2 regions of the Pseudoduganella lutea genome follow, and region 2 is predicted to be linked to the other one. Evidence: predicted binding sites of a transcription regulator. Region 2 holds the regulator's gene; the other holds the start of a gene.
What was found. The regulator FliA, encoded in region 2, starts transcription of late flagellar genes. The targets are predictions, from matches to a motif close to CTAAAGTTTNNNNNNNNNNNGCCGNTA.

Region 1: a site for FliA is predicted at 3,829-3,855, ahead of EWM63_RS15370 (flagellin N-terminal helical domain-containing protein). Genes of this name have one in related genera too.

Annotation. Positions count from the first base shown of each region.
Region 1 is NZ_CP035913.1:3,629,141-3,637,431, reverse strand. Features, by position in the region: gene EWM63_RS15380 (TonB-dependent receptor) at 1-1,561, shown strand, start outside; gene EWM63_RS15375 (dienelactone hydrolase family protein) at 1,766-2,944, shown strand; gene EWM63_RS15370 (flagellin N-terminal helical domain-containing protein) at 2,971-3,780, opposite strand; gene EWM63_RS15365 (tetratricopeptide repeat protein) at 3,927-5,507, opposite strand; gene EWM63_RS15360 (EAL domain-containing response regulator) at 5,514-7,733, opposite strand; gene EWM63_RS15355 (HDOD domain-containing protein) at 7,730-8,291, opposite strand, start outside.
Region 2 is NZ_CP035913.1:4,478,858-4,487,148, forward strand. Features, by position in the region: gene flhF (flagellar biosynthesis GTPase FlhF) at 1-1,123, shown strand, start outside; gene EWM63_RS18990 (MinD/ParA family ATP-binding protein) at 1,116-1,940, shown strand; gene EWM63_RS18995 (RNA polymerase sigma factor FliA) at 1,957-2,688, shown strand; gene EWM63_RS19000 (flagellar motor protein) at 2,670-3,416, shown strand; gene motD (flagellar motor protein MotD) at 3,428-4,204, shown strand; gene EWM63_RS19010 (flagella synthesis protein FlgN) at 4,342-4,812, opposite strand; gene flgM (flagellar biosynthesis anti-sigma factor FlgM) at 4,848-5,153, opposite strand; gene flgA (flagellar basal body P-ring formation chaperone FlgA) at 5,261-5,950, opposite strand; gene flgB (flagellar basal body rod protein FlgB) at 6,124-6,540, shown strand; gene flgC (flagellar basal body rod protein FlgC) at 6,554-6,958, shown strand; gene EWM63_RS19035 (flagellar hook assembly protein FlgD) at 6,973-7,656, shown strand; gene EWM63_RS19040 (flagellar hook protein FlgE) at 7,685-8,291, shown strand, end outside.

The sequences.
Region 1 (8,291 bases), 850 kb from region 2:
CAAGCGCGACGAGACCTACCTGGAGAACAACCTGCAATTGCAGACCGCCAGCGGTGGCGCATTCAACGACCCGCTAATGACGGTTGGCTGGCAGACCGGCCACTTCGCACACCTGTCCGGCCAGCTCGACTACAGCAATCCGGCCACCCTGCATACGGGCAATTCGATCTATGGCTATGGCAAGACCTACTCGCCGCACTTGAAAGACAGGCTGGCGAGCCTGAAGGTGGCGGCAAACCTGCCGGCGCCGGCGGCCATCGAAAACTACCTCGCCGGCTTCGACGTCGGCGTCAACCACAGCGACCGCACCAAGACCAAGCGCCAGCCCGAAGGCCAGCTGTTCGCGAAAGGCACGCCGACGATTTCCAGCGACCTGCTGTATGCACCGGTCGACCTGGGATTTGCCGGCGCCGGCATCGTGCCATCCTGGAACGTGCCGGCGGTGATCGCCAGGTACTTCGACCCGATCAACTACAGCCTGGCAAACAATGCCGGCACGATCAGCCGCGCGTGGGACGTCACGGAAAAAATCACGACAGCCTTCGCCCGCGCCAATATCGACAGCGAGATCGGCGGCTATTCTGTGCGCGGCAATATCGGCGCGCAGATCATCCGCACCGACCAGTCGTCGGAATCGCTGTACGCCGATGCGGCTGGCGTGGCCCACCCGATCGAGAGTGGCAAGAAGTACACCGACGTGCTGCCGAGCATGAACCTGGCCATCGGCCTGGACGACAGCCAGACCTTGCGCTTCTCGCTGGCGAAGCAGATCGCCCGCCCCCGCGTGGACCAGCTCAACGCGGGCTTCAATTTCAGCGTTGCCAGCGGTACCCGGTTGCCGAACGGCAGCGGCGGCAACAGCAAGCTCGATCCATGGCGCGCCAAGGCATTCGACGTTTCATATGAAAAGTACTTTGGCAAGAAGGGCTACATCGCGTTGGCCGGTTTCTACAAGAAGCTGGACACGTATATCTACACCTTCTCGGAAACACGCGACTTCTCGCAATTCACGCCCGGCACGAATGCGATTTCCAACTTCGGGCAATACACCACGTCGTACAACGGCGATGGCGGCATCCTGAAGGGTGCCGAACTGACGGTATCGGTTCCGCTGGAGCTGCTGGCACCGGCGCTGGAGGGCTTTGGCGCGCTGGCCAGCACCTCGTACACGGAAAGCGGCATCGACATCAAGGAAGTCAATTCCGCGATCGGCAAGATCCAGCTGCCGGGCCTGTCCCGCAATGTCTCGAACATCACGCTCTACTATGAAAAGGCGGGCTTCTCGACGCGTGTCAGCGGCCGCCGCCGCTCCGACTACGTGGGCGAGATCGGCAACTTCGCCGGCGACCGCCAGCTGCGCTTCGTGCACGATGCGCCAACGGTCGATGCGCAGGTGGGCTACACGTTCGATGACGGCCGCTACAAGGGCCTGGGCGTGCTGCTGCAGGTGAACAACCTGAACAATGCCGCGTATGAGACCTATGCGAACCGCAAGGATCGCCAGCTGGAATATGCCAAATATGGCCGCACCGTGCTGTTCGGTGTGAACTACAAGTTCTGACCTTGTTTCCAAGGACGCCGGCGGAATAGTGCCGGTTTTGGCCCTGCAGGCTCATGGTCTGCAGGGTCTTTTTGCATCGGCGCCAGAAACGGTACGGATGGATATCCGGCCTCCATGCCGCGCCATTCAATCAGCGTCTTGCACCATCGCGAAGGAATCCATCACCCGATACATGGCAAAATCGGGGCACAACATGGAGACCGCATGACCAATCGCCGCCGCACCGCCCCTTTCGCCCCCTTTGCCGCCCTGGCTGCCGCCCTGCTGTTCCCGCTGACCGCCCACTCGCAGGATTACGAAGCCCCTGGCACTGAACACAACATGCCGATCTTCGCGCCCGCGCTGAAGGCGAAGATGACCTATCCGATGGCCTGGTCGCCGGAAGTAAAAGACTTGAAGGCGTGGCGTGAGAAGGGCCGCGCCAAGGTGTGGGAAGCCACGCTGCAGCAGCCCGACAACACGCCGTTCAAGGCGGAGGTGATCGCCGAGGAAGACCGCGGCAGCTATGTGGCGCGGCAGGTGGTGTTCAACCTGACCGGCATGAGCCGCGTGCGCGCGCTGCTGCTGGTGCCCAAGTCTCCCGGCAAGCATCCGGCCACGCTGATGCTGCACGACCATGGCGGCAAATTCGACATCGGCAAGGAAAAGATGATCGAGCCTTTTGGTATGGACAATGCGGCCGACGCGGCGAAGCACGCTTCGGCGAAGGCCTGGGCCGACAAGCATTTTTCCGGCCGCTGGCCCGGCGATGCGCTGGCCGCGCGCGGCTATGTCGTGCTGTGCGCGGATGCCGTGGGCTGGGGCGACCGTGGCCCGCTGACGGGTGAACAGCAGCAGGCGCTGGCCTCGAACTTCTTCAACCTGGGCAGCTCGATGGCCGGCAATATGGCGCTCGAGGATGCGCGCGCGGCGCAGTTCCTTGCATCGCTGCCGGAAGTGGACACGAAACGGGTGGCGGCGCTGGGCTTCTCGATGGGCGCCTTCCGCGCCTGGCAGGTGGGTGCGCTGTCCGATTCGGTCACGGCCGTCATCGCATCGAACTGGATGGCCACGACGGAAGGGCTGATGGTCCCGGGCAGCAACCAGCTGCGCGGCTCGTCGTCGTTCCAGATGATGCACCCCGGCTTACTGCGCTACCTCGATCATCCGGACGTGGCCAGCCTGGCCGCGCCGAAGCCCACGCTGTTCTTCGCGGGTGAAACGGACAAGCTGTTCCCCGTCGCCTCGGTGCGGGCGGCCTACGCGAAGATGGCGAAGGTATGGCAGGCCCATGGCGCCGCAGACCGGTTCGAGGCGATCGTGCGGCCGGGTGGCCACGAATTTCCAAAGGAAGCGCAGGATTATGCGTATGACTGGCTGGACCGGCAGTTCGGCAAGCCCTAGGCCTGGCCCGTTTCACGCTTTCCTCTTCAGCGCAGCAGCTGCAGGATCATCTTCGGCATCGAGTTCGCCTGGGCCAGCATCGCGAAGCCGGCCTGCTGCAGGATCTGGGCGCGCGTCAGCTTCGAGGCCTCGGCGGCGTAATCGGTATCCATGATGCGCGAGCGGGCGGCGGCCAGGTTTTCGGACGCCATCATCGCGTTGCCGTACGCGTAGGTGAAGCGGTTCTGCATGGCGCCCAGGCTGGCGCGCTGCGTGTTGAGGAATTCGAGTTTTTTATCGAGGAACTTCAGGGCTTCGGTGGCGCCGGCATGGCTGCTCATGTCGATGTCGGCATCCTCGCGGGTGGCCATGGCCCCGATCGCGAAGTCGATCGTGTCGCCCGCGCGGTCGCTGGCCTGCACCGCCCCGGAAAACGAGCCATCCAGCAGTGCGATGCCATTGAAACGCGTGTCGGCCACGATGCGCCGGTTTTCCAGGATCAGCGCGTTGACCTCGATCTGGATCGCCTGGCGGTCGCTGGCGTTGTTGGTGTCGTTAGCCGCCTGCACGGCCAGTTCGCGGATGCGCTGGTAATTGTTGCCGAGCTCGCCAACCGCCCCCTCGGCGGTCTGTGCCACCGAGATACCGTCGTTGAGGTTGCGGCCTGCCTGGCTGAGCCCGCGCAGTGATGCCGACATGCGGTCGGCGATGGCCAGGCCGGCCGAATCGTCCTTTGCCGAATTGATCCGCAGCCCGCTGGACAGGCGCTGCAGCGCCGTGTTCATGTCGGCCGTCGAGCGCGCGAGCGCCCGCTGGACGAACAGCGAATCCACGTTGGTGTTCAAGATCATTGCCATGCCGGCATTCTTTATTCATGAGAAAGGGAAATTTCCTCTACTCATCAATTACGGCATGGAAATGGAAAACTTCATCACCAATTGTCACGGAGCATCACATTTATTGCCGGGCTCGTGTCACGGTGCCTGGCATGCACACAGGCAGTTCATGGCCAAGTTTCTGTCCCCGAACCTGGCGCCAAAGATACGAGCTCGGTAGCCGGGGAGTTTGACGCGTGCAGACGCAAGGTGGCTTCGCGGGCATAGCGTGCGGCGCCGGGTTCGCCATTGCGTTCGGCGAGCTCGAACCATTGCAGCGCCTGGGCCATGTCGGCGCCGGTGCCCTGGCCGGAAAAGTACATCAGGCCCACGTTCAACTGGGCGCGCGCATGGCCCTGCAAGGCGGCCTGGCGATACCAGCCGAAAGCAAGCGTGAAGTCGCGCGGCACGCCCTGGCCATTGTCGTGGCGCAGCGCCAGTGCGAACTGGGCCTGCACGTGGCCCTGCTCGGCGGCCTTGCCATACCAGTCGCCGGCCCGCAGCACGTCCGGCGCGGGGCCGTCGTCGCGGTCGTGCAGCAGGGCCAGGTGGTACTGGGCGGCCGCGTATTCCTGTTCGGCCGCGCGGCTGTACCAGTGCATCGCCTCGGCCAGGTCCCGCGGCACATCCTGTCCCGTCTCATGGCGCAGGCCAAGGTCGAACTGGGCACGCACGTGGCCCTGGTGGGCGGCCTTGCGGTACCAGTCGATCGCCGCGCCGGCGTCGCGCGGCATGCCGCCGCCATTGTCGTAGAGCTGGCCGAGGTGGTACTGCGCCGCCGGGAATCCCTGCTCCGCCGCCTTGCGGTACCAGTGCGCAGCCTCGGCCAGGTCGCGCGACACGCCCTGCCCGGCCTCGTAGCGCTGGCCCAGGTTGTCCTGCGCGGCGGCATGGCCCAGCGCCGCGGCACGCCGGTACCAGTCCAATGCCTGCCGTTCGTCGCGCGGCACACCCAGGCCGCTGTCGTGGAGGAGGGCCAGGTTGAACTGTGCACTGACATGGTCCTGCTCCGCCGCCGCGCGGTACCAGCGCACAGCCGCGCCGCTGTCCTGTGGAACGCCGTCGCCTTTCTCATGGCGCAGCGCGAGGTTGAACTGTGCCGGCGCGTGGCCCTGTTCGGCCGCCTTGCGGTACCAGGCGACCGCTTCCCGCACGTCGCGCGCCACGCCCTGCCCGCTCTCGTAGCGCTGGCCCAGGTTGAACTGCGCGCGGGCATGGCCCTGGCCGGCGGCCTTGCGGTACCAGGCGATCGCCTGGGCATGATCCTGCGGCACGCCCTTGCCCGTGTCGTACATCATGCCCAGGTTGTTCTGCGCGCCGGCATCGCCCTGCTCGGCCGCCTTGCCGAACCAGTGGCGCGCCTCGTCGGCATTCATGGCCACGCCGTGGCCCTTGGCATACAGCCACCCCAGGTTGTATTGCGCGGGCGGGTAGCCCTGTTCTGCCGCGAGCCGGTACCAGTGCGCGGCTTCCGCCAGGTCGGTCCCGATGCCCTGGCCTTTCTGGTACATCACGCCCAGGTTGTATTGGGCTTGCGCGAGCCCGCCGTTGGCGGCTTGCCGGTACCAGGCCAGCGCCATCTCGAAGCTTTGCGGCACGCCATCGCCGTTGAAGTACCGGAAGCCCAGCGCGTGCTGCGCATGCGTCGCACCGTTCTCGGCCAGCGCGCGGATGCGCGCCACGTCGGCATGCGGTTCCCGGTCGGCCATCCGCGGTCAGGCCCGGAAGGCGAGTGGCAGTGCGTCGTCGTACGCCAGGCGCTGCTGCGCCGCGAGCACGTCGAGGAACGAATCCAGCGACACCGGCCGGTAATACAGGTAGCCCTGCATCGTGGCGCAGCCGTTGGCCTGCAGGTAGCGCGCCTGCACGTCGGTTTCCACGCCTTCGGCCACCAGGTGCAGGCCGAGGCCGCGCGCGATCGAAATGATCGCCAGGATCACCGGGTAATGCCCTGCCTCGTCGTGGATCTCCTTGACGAAGCTCTGGTCGATCTTGATCGTGTGGATCGGGAACCGGTGCAGGTAGGCGAGCGACGAGTAGCCGGTGCCGAAATCGTCGATCGCCACCGACACGCCCAGCTGGCACAGCTTGTTGAGCTGCTCGATCGCGTACTGCGGATTGCGGATGCAGATGTTCTCGGTGATTTCCACTTCGATCTGCGCCGGCGAGATGCCATAGCGCGTCAGCGCGCCGCGCATCTTTTCAAAGAAGTCGCCGCGGTCCAGGTATTGCGGCGACAGGTTCAGCGACAGCCGCAGCGCGTCGCCGCCGGCCATGTTCCATGCCAGCAGGTCGCGGCACAGCGCGTCCAGCATCCAGTCCGACAGCGGCAGCATCAGGCCGTTTTCTTCCGCGAACGGCAGGAACTCGCCGGCCGACAGCAGGCCGCGCTCGGGGTGGTTCCACCGCATCAGCCCTTCGGCGCCGACGATGCGGCCGGTGGTCACGTCCACCTGCGGCTGGTAATACATCTCCAGCTCGCCGTTCTCGAGCGCACGGCGCAGCGCCCGCTCCAGCGCGATCTTCTGGCGCGACATGTCCAGCATCGACGGGTCATAGAAACTGTGGCCGTTCTTGCCCAGCGCCTTCACCTGGTACATCGCGATATCGGCATGGCGCAGCAGCTCGTCGATCGTTTCGCCATCGTTCGGATAGATCGCGATGCCGATGGACGCCGAGATATGCACCACGTGGCCATCGAGGTCGAACGGCTTTTGCAGCGCATCGAGGAATTTTTCCGCGACCGCCTTGGCGTCGGTGCGGTCGCGCAGCTCGGGCAGCACGATCGTGAATTCGTCGCCGCCCTGGCGCGCCAGCGTGTCGCCGCGGCGCAGGCAGCCTTTCAGCCGCTTCGCGGCCTGCTGCAGCAGCTCGTCGCCCTTCACGTGGCCCAGCGTGTCGTTGACCAGCTTGAAGCGGTCCAGGTCGATGAACATCACGGCCAGTTCCGTCAGCTTGCGCCTGGCCTGGATCACGGCCAGGCCGAGGCGGTCCTTGAACAGCATGCGGTTCGGCAGGTCGGTAAGGATGTCGTGGTAGGCCTGGTACGAGATCATTTCCTCGGCGCGCTTGCGGTCCGTGATGTCGCGCGCCACGCCATAGGTGCCGAAGAACTCGCGCCCGTGGCGGATGCCGGCGCCGCCATCGGGTACATGCATGCCGATCGCATTCAGCGAGATCGTCATCAGGGTGTTGTTGAACGTGCGCTCGCCGTTGGCGGCGCCGTGCGCCGTATTGCACTTCAGGCGCAACTCCACGTTGCGCGACGCGCGCTCGTCCACGCGGCGCTCGTTGAACACGTAGCGGGCGCGGTCGAGGTCTTCATCATGCACCACGAACGAGTAATGCCGGCCGATCAGTTCCTCGCGGGTAAAGCCCAGCAGCTGGAAGGCGCGGTCGTTGACGAACGTGAAGCGGCCCTGGTGGTCGAGCGTGTAGATGATGTCCGGCGAACTGTCCACCAGGTAGCGGTACATCTTCTCGGAAGTGGCCAGCTTGCCTGCAATGCGCTGGTTGTCGACGGCGAGCCGGCGCTTCTGCAGCGCATTGTCCACCGTCTTCAGCAGTTCCTCGCGGCTGTACGGCTTGCGCAGGTAGTCATAGGCACCGCGCTTGAGCGCGCCGATCGCGGCATCGATGCCCACTTCGCCGCTCATCACGATCACGTCGCAGTCGTAGCCGCGGGCCTTGATCATGTCCATGATGTCGTGGCCGCCGATATCGGGCAGCCGCAGGTCCAGCAGCACCAGGTCGAAGCGCATGGCGTCCAGGTGTGCCAGCGCCTCGCGGCCGCTGGTGGCGGTCAGCAGGCGATAGCCGCGATCGCGCAGCAGGTCATGGAGGGAGGACAGCAGGCGCGGCTCGTCGTCGACGAGCAGCAGGCGCGGCAGGCAGGCGGGGGCGTCGGCCGGGCCCAGGTCGTCGTTCAGGTTCATCCTTGCGTTGCGTCCGTATTGGCGTTCATTGAGCCTGCGGGCAGTGCCGCCGGCCGGGTGTTGCTGCCGCGCGCCGGCAGCAGGATTTCAAAGCTGGTGCCATCCCTGCTGCTGCGGCAGGCGATCAGGCCGTCCAGTTTCTGCACGAGGCCATGCACGATCGACAGGCCCAGCCCATGGTTCGGGCCCTGCTTGGCACTCTTCACCTCCGCGAACAGGTTGGCCAGCACTTCGGGCGCGAGGCCCGGTCCGGTGTCGGCCACCACAAGCTCCACGTACAGCGTGCGCTCGCGCACCACGTGGCCGCGGTTGACGATCTCGATCCGCCCGCCGCCCGGCATGGCCTCGACGGCATTCTTGACGAGGTTGATGAGGATCTGCCTGAGGGCATCCGCATCGCCATCGATCTCGTCCGGATCGTCGCGCATGCGCACCAGGACCTGCACCGCGGCGGGAATGAAGCCGGTGGCGCGGAAAACCCGCAGCACGTCATCCACCACGCGCGCGATGCTCGTCACGCCGTTGCCGGTGGCGGGCTGCACTTCCGTCAGGCCGCTG
Region 2 (8,291 bases):
CCGCCCGGCGATGGCCGCGGCACCGGTGCCGCGCGCGCCGTTCGCGCAGGCGATGCAGTCCGCGCCGCAAGCGATGCAGCCGATGCCATCGGCGCAGCCCGCGGTGGACATGGCCGGTATCACGGCGCTGGTGGCCGAGGCGGTGAATTCCGCCAAGGCCAACGCGGCCGCCGAGATGCACGGCATGATGAGCGAGCTGCGCGCCATGCGCGGCATGATGGAAACCCAGCTGGCCGAACTGTCGTGGGGCAATACGCAGCAGCGCGAGCCGCACAAGGCGGCCGTGCTGCGCGAATTGCTGGCGGCGGGCTTTTCCACGACGCTGGCGCGCCGCCTGCTCGACAAGCTGCCGGCCGGCCGCGGTGCCGACGAAGCGTCGCGCTGGATCCGCACCGTGCTGGCGCGTAATGTGGGAGCGATGGCCAATGAGGATGCGCTGATCGAGCGCGGCGGGGTGTTCGCACTGGTGGGCCCCACCGGCGTCGGCAAGACCACCAGCACGGCCAAGCTGGCGGCCCGCTGCGTGATGCGCCATGGCCCGGAAAAGCTGGCGCTCATCACCACCGATGCCTATCGTATCGGCGCGCACGAACAACTGCGCATTTACGGCAAGATCCTTGGCGTGATGGTACATTCCGTCAAGGATGAGGCCGACTTGCGGATCGCACTGAAAGAGCTGCGCAACAAGCACACGGTGCTGATCGACACGGTCGGCGTCAGCCAGCGCGACCAGATGGTCACCGAGCAGGTGGCAATGCTGCAGGGCACCGATGTCGACGTCAAACGGCTGCTGTGCCTGAACGCCACGTCCACGCAGGAAACGCTGACCGAAGTCGTGCGCGCCTACCAGGGCAGCGGCCTGGCCGGCGGCATCATCACGAAGCTGGACGAGGCGGCGTCGCTGGGCAATGTGCTCGACGTCGTCATCCGCCAGAAGCTGCAACTGTTCTATGTGTCGAATGGCCAGCGCGTGCCGGAAGACCTGCACCTGGCCCAGCCGGCCGAGCTCGTGGAGCGGGCATTCCGGCTGAAGAAGGATGTGTCCGAATATACCGATGGCGAGCTGCCGATGCTGATGGCGGCCGCCGGCAACGATGGACTGCGCGAGGTACACCTTGGCTAACTTCAATTTCGATCAGGCGGAAGGACTGCGGCGGATGCTGGCGGGGCCGCCGCGGCCCCGCATCGTCACGTTCCTGTCCGCCACGCCGCAGGACGACAAGGGCGCCATGCTCGTCAACCTGGGGGCCTCGCTGGCGCGTGCCGGCAACGACGTGGTGCTGGTCGATGCGTGCGCCAGCGCGCATGGCGTGGCCTCGCGCCTGGGCATCGACAACGGGGCCAGCCTGTTGAACGTGGCGCGCCAGGAATGCGCGCTGAACGAAGTCATCCATGAAGTGCCGCAGGGCTTCAACGTGGTGTCGATGACGCGCGGCGAACCCCGCAACGGCCCCCCGGAAGCACGCCGCCTGGCCAAGGCGTTCGACGTGCTGGCCGCGCAGGCCGGCATCGTCCTCGTCGATGGCGAGTTCGACGGCGAGGCATTCCCGGTGCCGGTCATGGCCAGCTCGGAAATCGTGGTGCAGGTATCGAACAGCGCCACGTCGATCACGAATGCCTACATGATGATCAAGCGCCTTAACCACGAGCTGGGCCGGCGCCCGTTCGGCATCGTCGTCACCGGTGCGTCCGAACGGGAGGCGCGGGTCGTTTACGATAATATGGCACAGGCGGCAAGCCGTTACCTAGCCGTGAATCTCGTGTCGATGGGCTCGGTGCCGGCCGATGAATACCTGCACCGCGCGGCGCGCCTGGGTCGCGCCGTGGTGGACGCGTTTCCGCTGGCGGGTGCCTCGGTCGCGTTTCGTCAACTGGCGGGGCGGTTCGCGCTGGCCGCGCCGTCGCATTTTGCGGGGAGCGGCCACCCTATGCAGCACTGAACAAGAATAGAAATATATGTACACGGTCAAAGGGAAGGTGAACAAGGATTCGCTGCTGACGGAGCACATGCCCCTCGTGAAGCGCCTTGCCCACCACATGAAGGCAAAATTGCCGCCCAGCGTGGAAGTGGATGACCTGGTACAGGCGGGCATGATCGGCCTGCTCGACGCGATCAACCGCTACGAAGAAACGCACGGTGCCCAGTTTGAAACCTATGCGGTGATGCGCATCCGCGGGGCCATGCTCGACGAATTGCGCAGCAGCGACTGGATGCCCCGCACGCTGCGGCAGGACATGCGCAAGATCGAAAACGCCATGGCCGTGCTGCAGCAAAAGCTGGGCCGTCCGCCCGCCGAATCCGAAGTGGCCCAATCGCTCAAGCTCTCGCTCGAGGCTTACCAGGAAATGCTGGGCGAGGGCGGCGGTCACCAGCTGCTGTACTACGAGGATTTCAAGAACGAGGACGGCAGCGACAGCTTCCTCGAGCGCTATGCGCAGGACGACGAAGCCGATCCGTTGCGCTCGCTGATGGACACCGGGTTCCGCCAGGCCGTCATCAACGCGATCGATGCCTTGCCGCCGCGTGAAAAGCTGCTGATGGGCCTGTATTACGAAGAAGAACTGAACCTGAAGGAAATCGGCGCCGTCATGGGCGTCTCCGAATCACGCGTGTCGCAGCTGCATACCCAGGCGGTATCCCGGCTGCGCGCCACGTTGCGAGAGCAGGCATGGACTGGTCCAGCGTAGCGGGTCTGCTGCTGGCGCTGGCCGGCCTGGTGGTGGGCATGGCACTGGAGGGCGGCAATCCGTCGTCGCTGGTCCAGCCCGCCGCGTTTGCGATCGTGGTCGTCGGCACGTTCGGCGCCGTGCTGCTGCAGACCCGGCCCGCCACGCTGCGGCGCGGCGTCCTCATGCTGCGTTGGGTATTCCGCCCCCCGAAGGACAGCCGCATCCTGCTCGCGCGCGACATCCAGGCCTGGAACCAGACCATCCGCCGCGAAGGCCCGCTGGCGCTGGAACGCCACATGGCCGGTGCGCGCAATGTCTTCCTGGCCAAGGGCTTGCGCATGGTGATCGACGGCATCAACCCCGACAAGCTGCGCCAGCTGCTCGACACGGAGATCACGGCGTTTGAAACGGCGGAGCGGCAGGCCGTGCGCATCTGGGAATCGGCCGCCGGCTACTCGCCCACGATCGGTATCCTGGGCGCCGTGCTGGGCCTCATCCACGTGATGGAAAACCTCACCGACCCCTCCCGGCTCGGGCCCGGCATCGCCGTGGCCTTCGTTTCCACGATCTATGGCGTGGGGCTGGCGAACCTGTTCTTCTACCCGGTCGCCAACAAGCTCAAGAACATCGTCATCGCCCAGGTGCACCAGCAGGAAATCGCCGCCGCCGTCTTCCACGACATCGCCAGCGGCGATTTCTCCCGCATCATGGACGAGCGCATCGCCACGCTGATGCAGGATTATTAGGACACACCGCGATGAGCTTCCAGTACCGCCGCGCGCGCCGCCCGTTCGACGAGGAACCGGAAAACCACGAACGCTGGCTGATCTCGTATTCCGATTTCATCACGCTGCTGTTTGCGTTCTTCGTGGTGATGTATGCGATCTCGTCGGTCAACATCGGCAAGTACCGGATCTTTTCCGATGCGCTGGGCGATGCATTGGGCGGGCAGGGCGCCAACGTCAAACCCAATACCGAAGTGCTGAACCAGCCGATCCCGAATCCGAACCTGAAGAAGCGCCAGGAAATGATGCGCCAGGAGCGCGCCTCGATGACCAAGCTCGCGCAGGACCTGCAATCGACGATGGCCCCGCTGGTAAAGGAGGGCAAGGTACGCGTCACGCAGAACAGCCGCGGCGTGTCCGTCGAAATCAATGCCAGCGTGCTGTTCGACCCGGCCGAAGCGCAGCTCACGAACGAATCGCGCGAGGCGCTGACCGCCGTGGCGTCGCTGCTGAAGAACGACCCGCACGCGGTGCAGGTCGAAGGGCATACCGACGACCAGCCGGTGCGCAACATCTATCCGTCGAACTGGGAGTTGTCGTCGATGCGCGCCGCTACTGTGGTCCGGCTGTTCATCGAATCCGGCGTCGCCCCCGAGCGGCTGACTGCCGTCGGCCATGCCTCGAACCACCCGGTGGCGCCGAACGACGACCCGGTCGGCCGCGCCCGCAACCGGCGCGTGGCGGTCACGATCCTGTCGGCGGTGCCGGATCCGGAAATGGAAATCCCGACCGGCCCCACGCCGCAATAGGAATCGTTGGCAGTGGAGAACCGGTGTCTGACACCTTTTCTGGAAGATTCACCCAGAAAAGGTGTCAGACACCGGTGTTCGCGCGCCAACTGCTTTCAGTTGGCACGGTTGGTACGCATGTTCCGGATTTTGGCTGCTCAGCCGGCGAGGAAGCCGCGCGAGACGGTGGTGCTGGTGGCGGTCAGGCCGCTTGGACCATAGACATTGCCGGCGGGGCTGGGCGGGCGCAGCGCCTGCAGGGCGCCCTGGGTGTGCGACAGCTGCTTGTTGATCAGCATGCCGTTCAGGCGGTTCAATTCCTTGGCTTCGCGCGTTTGCGCGAGCAATGTATTCCACAGCGCCCGGTCGTCCGGCGTGCCGTGGGCGCAGAGCCATGTTTCCATGCCGGCTTCGCGCGCTTCGCATCCGGCCTGGCCCAGCGCGTCGTGGCGCTCCCTGGCCAGGACACCCATATGCGTCAGCACCTCGGATTTGCGCGGCGTCAGCGCGGACAGCCTGTCGATGTCGGCGGCCACCAGCGACTGCTGCTCGTCCTTCAGGATGTCGAGCAGTTCAGTGATCAGGCACTGCTCTTCGCGCAGCTTCTGGATCGGGGCACCGTCATGCATGGCTTTGCCTTGTGATGAATGTTAACGACCGTCGACTACCGTTGCCGGGAGTGCAGCAGGTCCTTGACCGTATCCAGCAGGCCATCCGCGACTTTCTCGGAATTGACCTGGAACTGGCCATCGGCGATGGCCAGCTTGATACGTTCCACTTTTTTCGTGTCGAATACGCCGCTGTTGCTGTTGGTGGCCATGGCCTGCCCTTGCGCCGACAGCTTGACGCTATCCGAATTCGCTTGCGTGGACGCCGTTTCCGCCGCTTTCTCGGCGTTGCGGGCATTGCTCGTGGTTGGCGTGGACGCCGCCGGCACACCCGCGTTTTTTACTGAATCGTTGATTTTCACAGCATCTTCCTCGTCTGGTAGGAGCTTTGACTCCGAGCTTTTACTCCGGTGTACGAGTTCTTAACGGCTGGCGCATTGCAAACTTTAGCGGCCAAAGTCGAATCTTTTTAGAATGCAACCTCAACCTGGCCACCCGCGCGGGCAATCCCGCTCACGCTCCGGCCACCCGAGGTGCGCACCTGGACCACTTGCCCCTCCGCCGCGTTGGCGATCGCCTTGCCCTCGGCCGTGATACGGAACCCCGAACCGGCCGTGACAAGCCTGACCATCTGGCCGTTCAGCACCACTGGCTGGCTGCGCAGTGTATCGAGCCGCAGCGGCGTGCCTGCCGAAATGGAAACATTCGTGCTGCGGCCGATGACCTGCGCCTTGTCGGTGGCGATGCTTGCCGGCAATGTCGTCAAGTCGCCCTGTTGGGTGACCAGTTGCGTTTCCAGGATCGGCTGACCCTGCGACAGCGGCGTGGCCGCGGCGATGTAATTGCCCAGTACCGAAACGTTCGCCTGAATATACACCGTCCATTGCGCCGGTGCCGCACAGCGCACGCCCACCGTCGTCTTGCCCCAGGCTTTGCCGCCGGGCATCAGGAACGCTTCGGGGGCAGGGCAGTGCGCGAGGTTCATTCGCGTATCGACATTGCCGACCGTGACCGTCACCTTGCCCGGCAGGCCGGCGCTCTGCACCTGCAGGTAAGCATCGACCGTGCGGCGCAAGGTGGCCGGGTCCATGCTCGTGGCGGCGTGCGCGGCGCTCGTGGCCAGCGAGAGTGAAGCAATGGCAAGGGTCAGCGTTTTCATGGGCGGCGCCGTGAAGAGTGATGCGTGAAAAGTATGGATCAACGCCTGCCATCTTACGCGCGCGGGCCGCGCCGAAAGCCGCGAACAGCGTGGCAAAGTCCGTGCTTATTGCCCGATCATTTGCCGTGGAGCATCCGTAAGATGGATCCTGTCACCGATGGAAGGATACCGTCATGCTGGGAAAACTCGACAATCACCTGCGCTTCAACGAACTCGCACTGAACCTGCGTTCCACGCGCCAGAGCGTGCTGGCATCGAACATTGCCAATGCCGACACGCCCAACTACAAGGCGCGCGACATCGACTTCAACAGCGCGCTGCAGAACGCGCTGAATAATACGGCCGCGACCGGCACGCTGGCCACCACGGCGGCGCGCCACTTCCCGACCCCGGCGCCGGATGGCAGCACGCTCGCGGACGGTACGCCGCTGCTGTACCGCGGCATCGTGCAGGGCGCCGTCGACGGCAACACGGTGGAGATGGACGTCGAACGCAACCAGTTCGCCGACAACGGGCTGCGCTACGAAGCGGGCGTCACGTTCATCAACAGCCAGATCAAGGGCCTGATGACGGCCATCCAGGGCCAGTAAGAGGAGGATTGCCATGTCGTTGTTCAGCATTTTTAATGTTTCCGGTTCGGCCATGAGCGCGCAGTCGCAGCGCCTGAACGTGGTCGCCAGCAACCTGGCCAACGCCGACAGCGCCACCAGCGCCAACGGCGAGGCCTACCGGGCCAAGCAGGTGGTGTTCGAAGCCACGCCGTCGGCCAACAATGCCTCGACCGGCGTCAAGGTGCAGCAGGTGATCGAGGATCCGTCGCCGATGCGGCAGGTGTATGACCCGAAAAGCCCCCTGGCCGACGAGAACGGCTATGTGACGATGCCGAACGTGAACGTCGTCGATGAAATGGTCAACATGCTGTCCGCGTCGCGCTCTTACCAGAACAATGTCGAAACGATGAACGCGGCGAAAAGCATGCTGCTGAAAACCCTGACCATCGGTCAATAACCGGAAAGATCACCATGGCCGTCATTGCCACCCCCACTTCCACGAATGCCGTGTCGCAGTCCCTGATGGACTCGATGAACAAGAAGGCCGGCGCCGGCAACGAGATCTCGGCCGAGCAGGACAAGTTCATGACGCTGCTGATCACGCAGCTGAAGAACCAGGATCCGCTGAACCCGCTCGACAACGCGCAAGTCACGAGCCAGCTGGCCCAATTGAACACGGTCACCGGCGTCAACAAGCTGAACGACACGCTGGAGTCGCTGAAGACCGACTTGGCCGCCTCGCAATCGGCGCAGGCGGTCAACATGATCAACCACGGCGTGCTGGCTGCGGGCAAGACCATGCAGGTCACCGAAGGCAAGGGCATCTTCGGCATCGAGGTCGGTTCGTTCGCGGACAACGTGCAGCTCGAGATCAAGAACGGCAGCGGCAAGGTGGTACACACGATGACGCTCTCGAGCGTCGAACCCGGCGTGCTGCCGCTGGCGTGGGACGGCAAGCTGCAGGACGGCAGCACGGCGCCGGATGGCAACTACACGCTGTCGCTGGCGGCCACCACGGGCGGCAAGGCGCTGACCGATGCGCAGGCGCTCACGTTCGGCACGGTCGCCAGCGTGTCCACCGGCCCCACCGGCGCAAAACTCAACGTTCCAGGGCTCGGGCAGCTGAGCATGGACGACATCAAACAAGTTCTGTAATACCTATTTTTTCCAGCAGGGGAAATCCATGTTCCAGCAAGGTCTCAGCGGCCTGAACGCCGCCTCCACGCAACTCGACGTCATCGGCAACAACGTCGCCAATGCCAGCACGGTCGGCTTCAAGAGCACCGAAGCGCAATTCGCGGACCTGTACGCGAATTCGCTGAACGGCATCAGCGGCCGCAACCCCGGTATCGGCGTGACCGTGGCCCGCCTCGCCCAGCAATTCTCACAGGGCAATATCGAGACCACCAACAACCCGCTGGACATTTCGATCAACGGCGCCGGCTTCTTCCGCACCGTGCAGGATGGGGCGATCCAGTACACCCGCAATGGCCAGTTCCTGCTCGATAACACGGGCACGATCGTCAACGCCCAGGGAGCCGCGCTGACCGGCTACCTGGCCACCGTGGATGGCCAGATCCTGCAGGGCGCGCCGGTGCCGCTGCAGATCGACGCGGCCGACCTGGCGCCGGTGCAGACCACGCAGGCGAACTTCCAGATCAACCTGTCGTCGAACTCCACCACGCCGACCGTGCAACCGTTCAACGCCGGCGACCCGCGCACCTACAACAAGCAGACCGTGATCCCGGTCTACGATTCGCTGGGCAACGAGCACACGATGGGTCTGTATT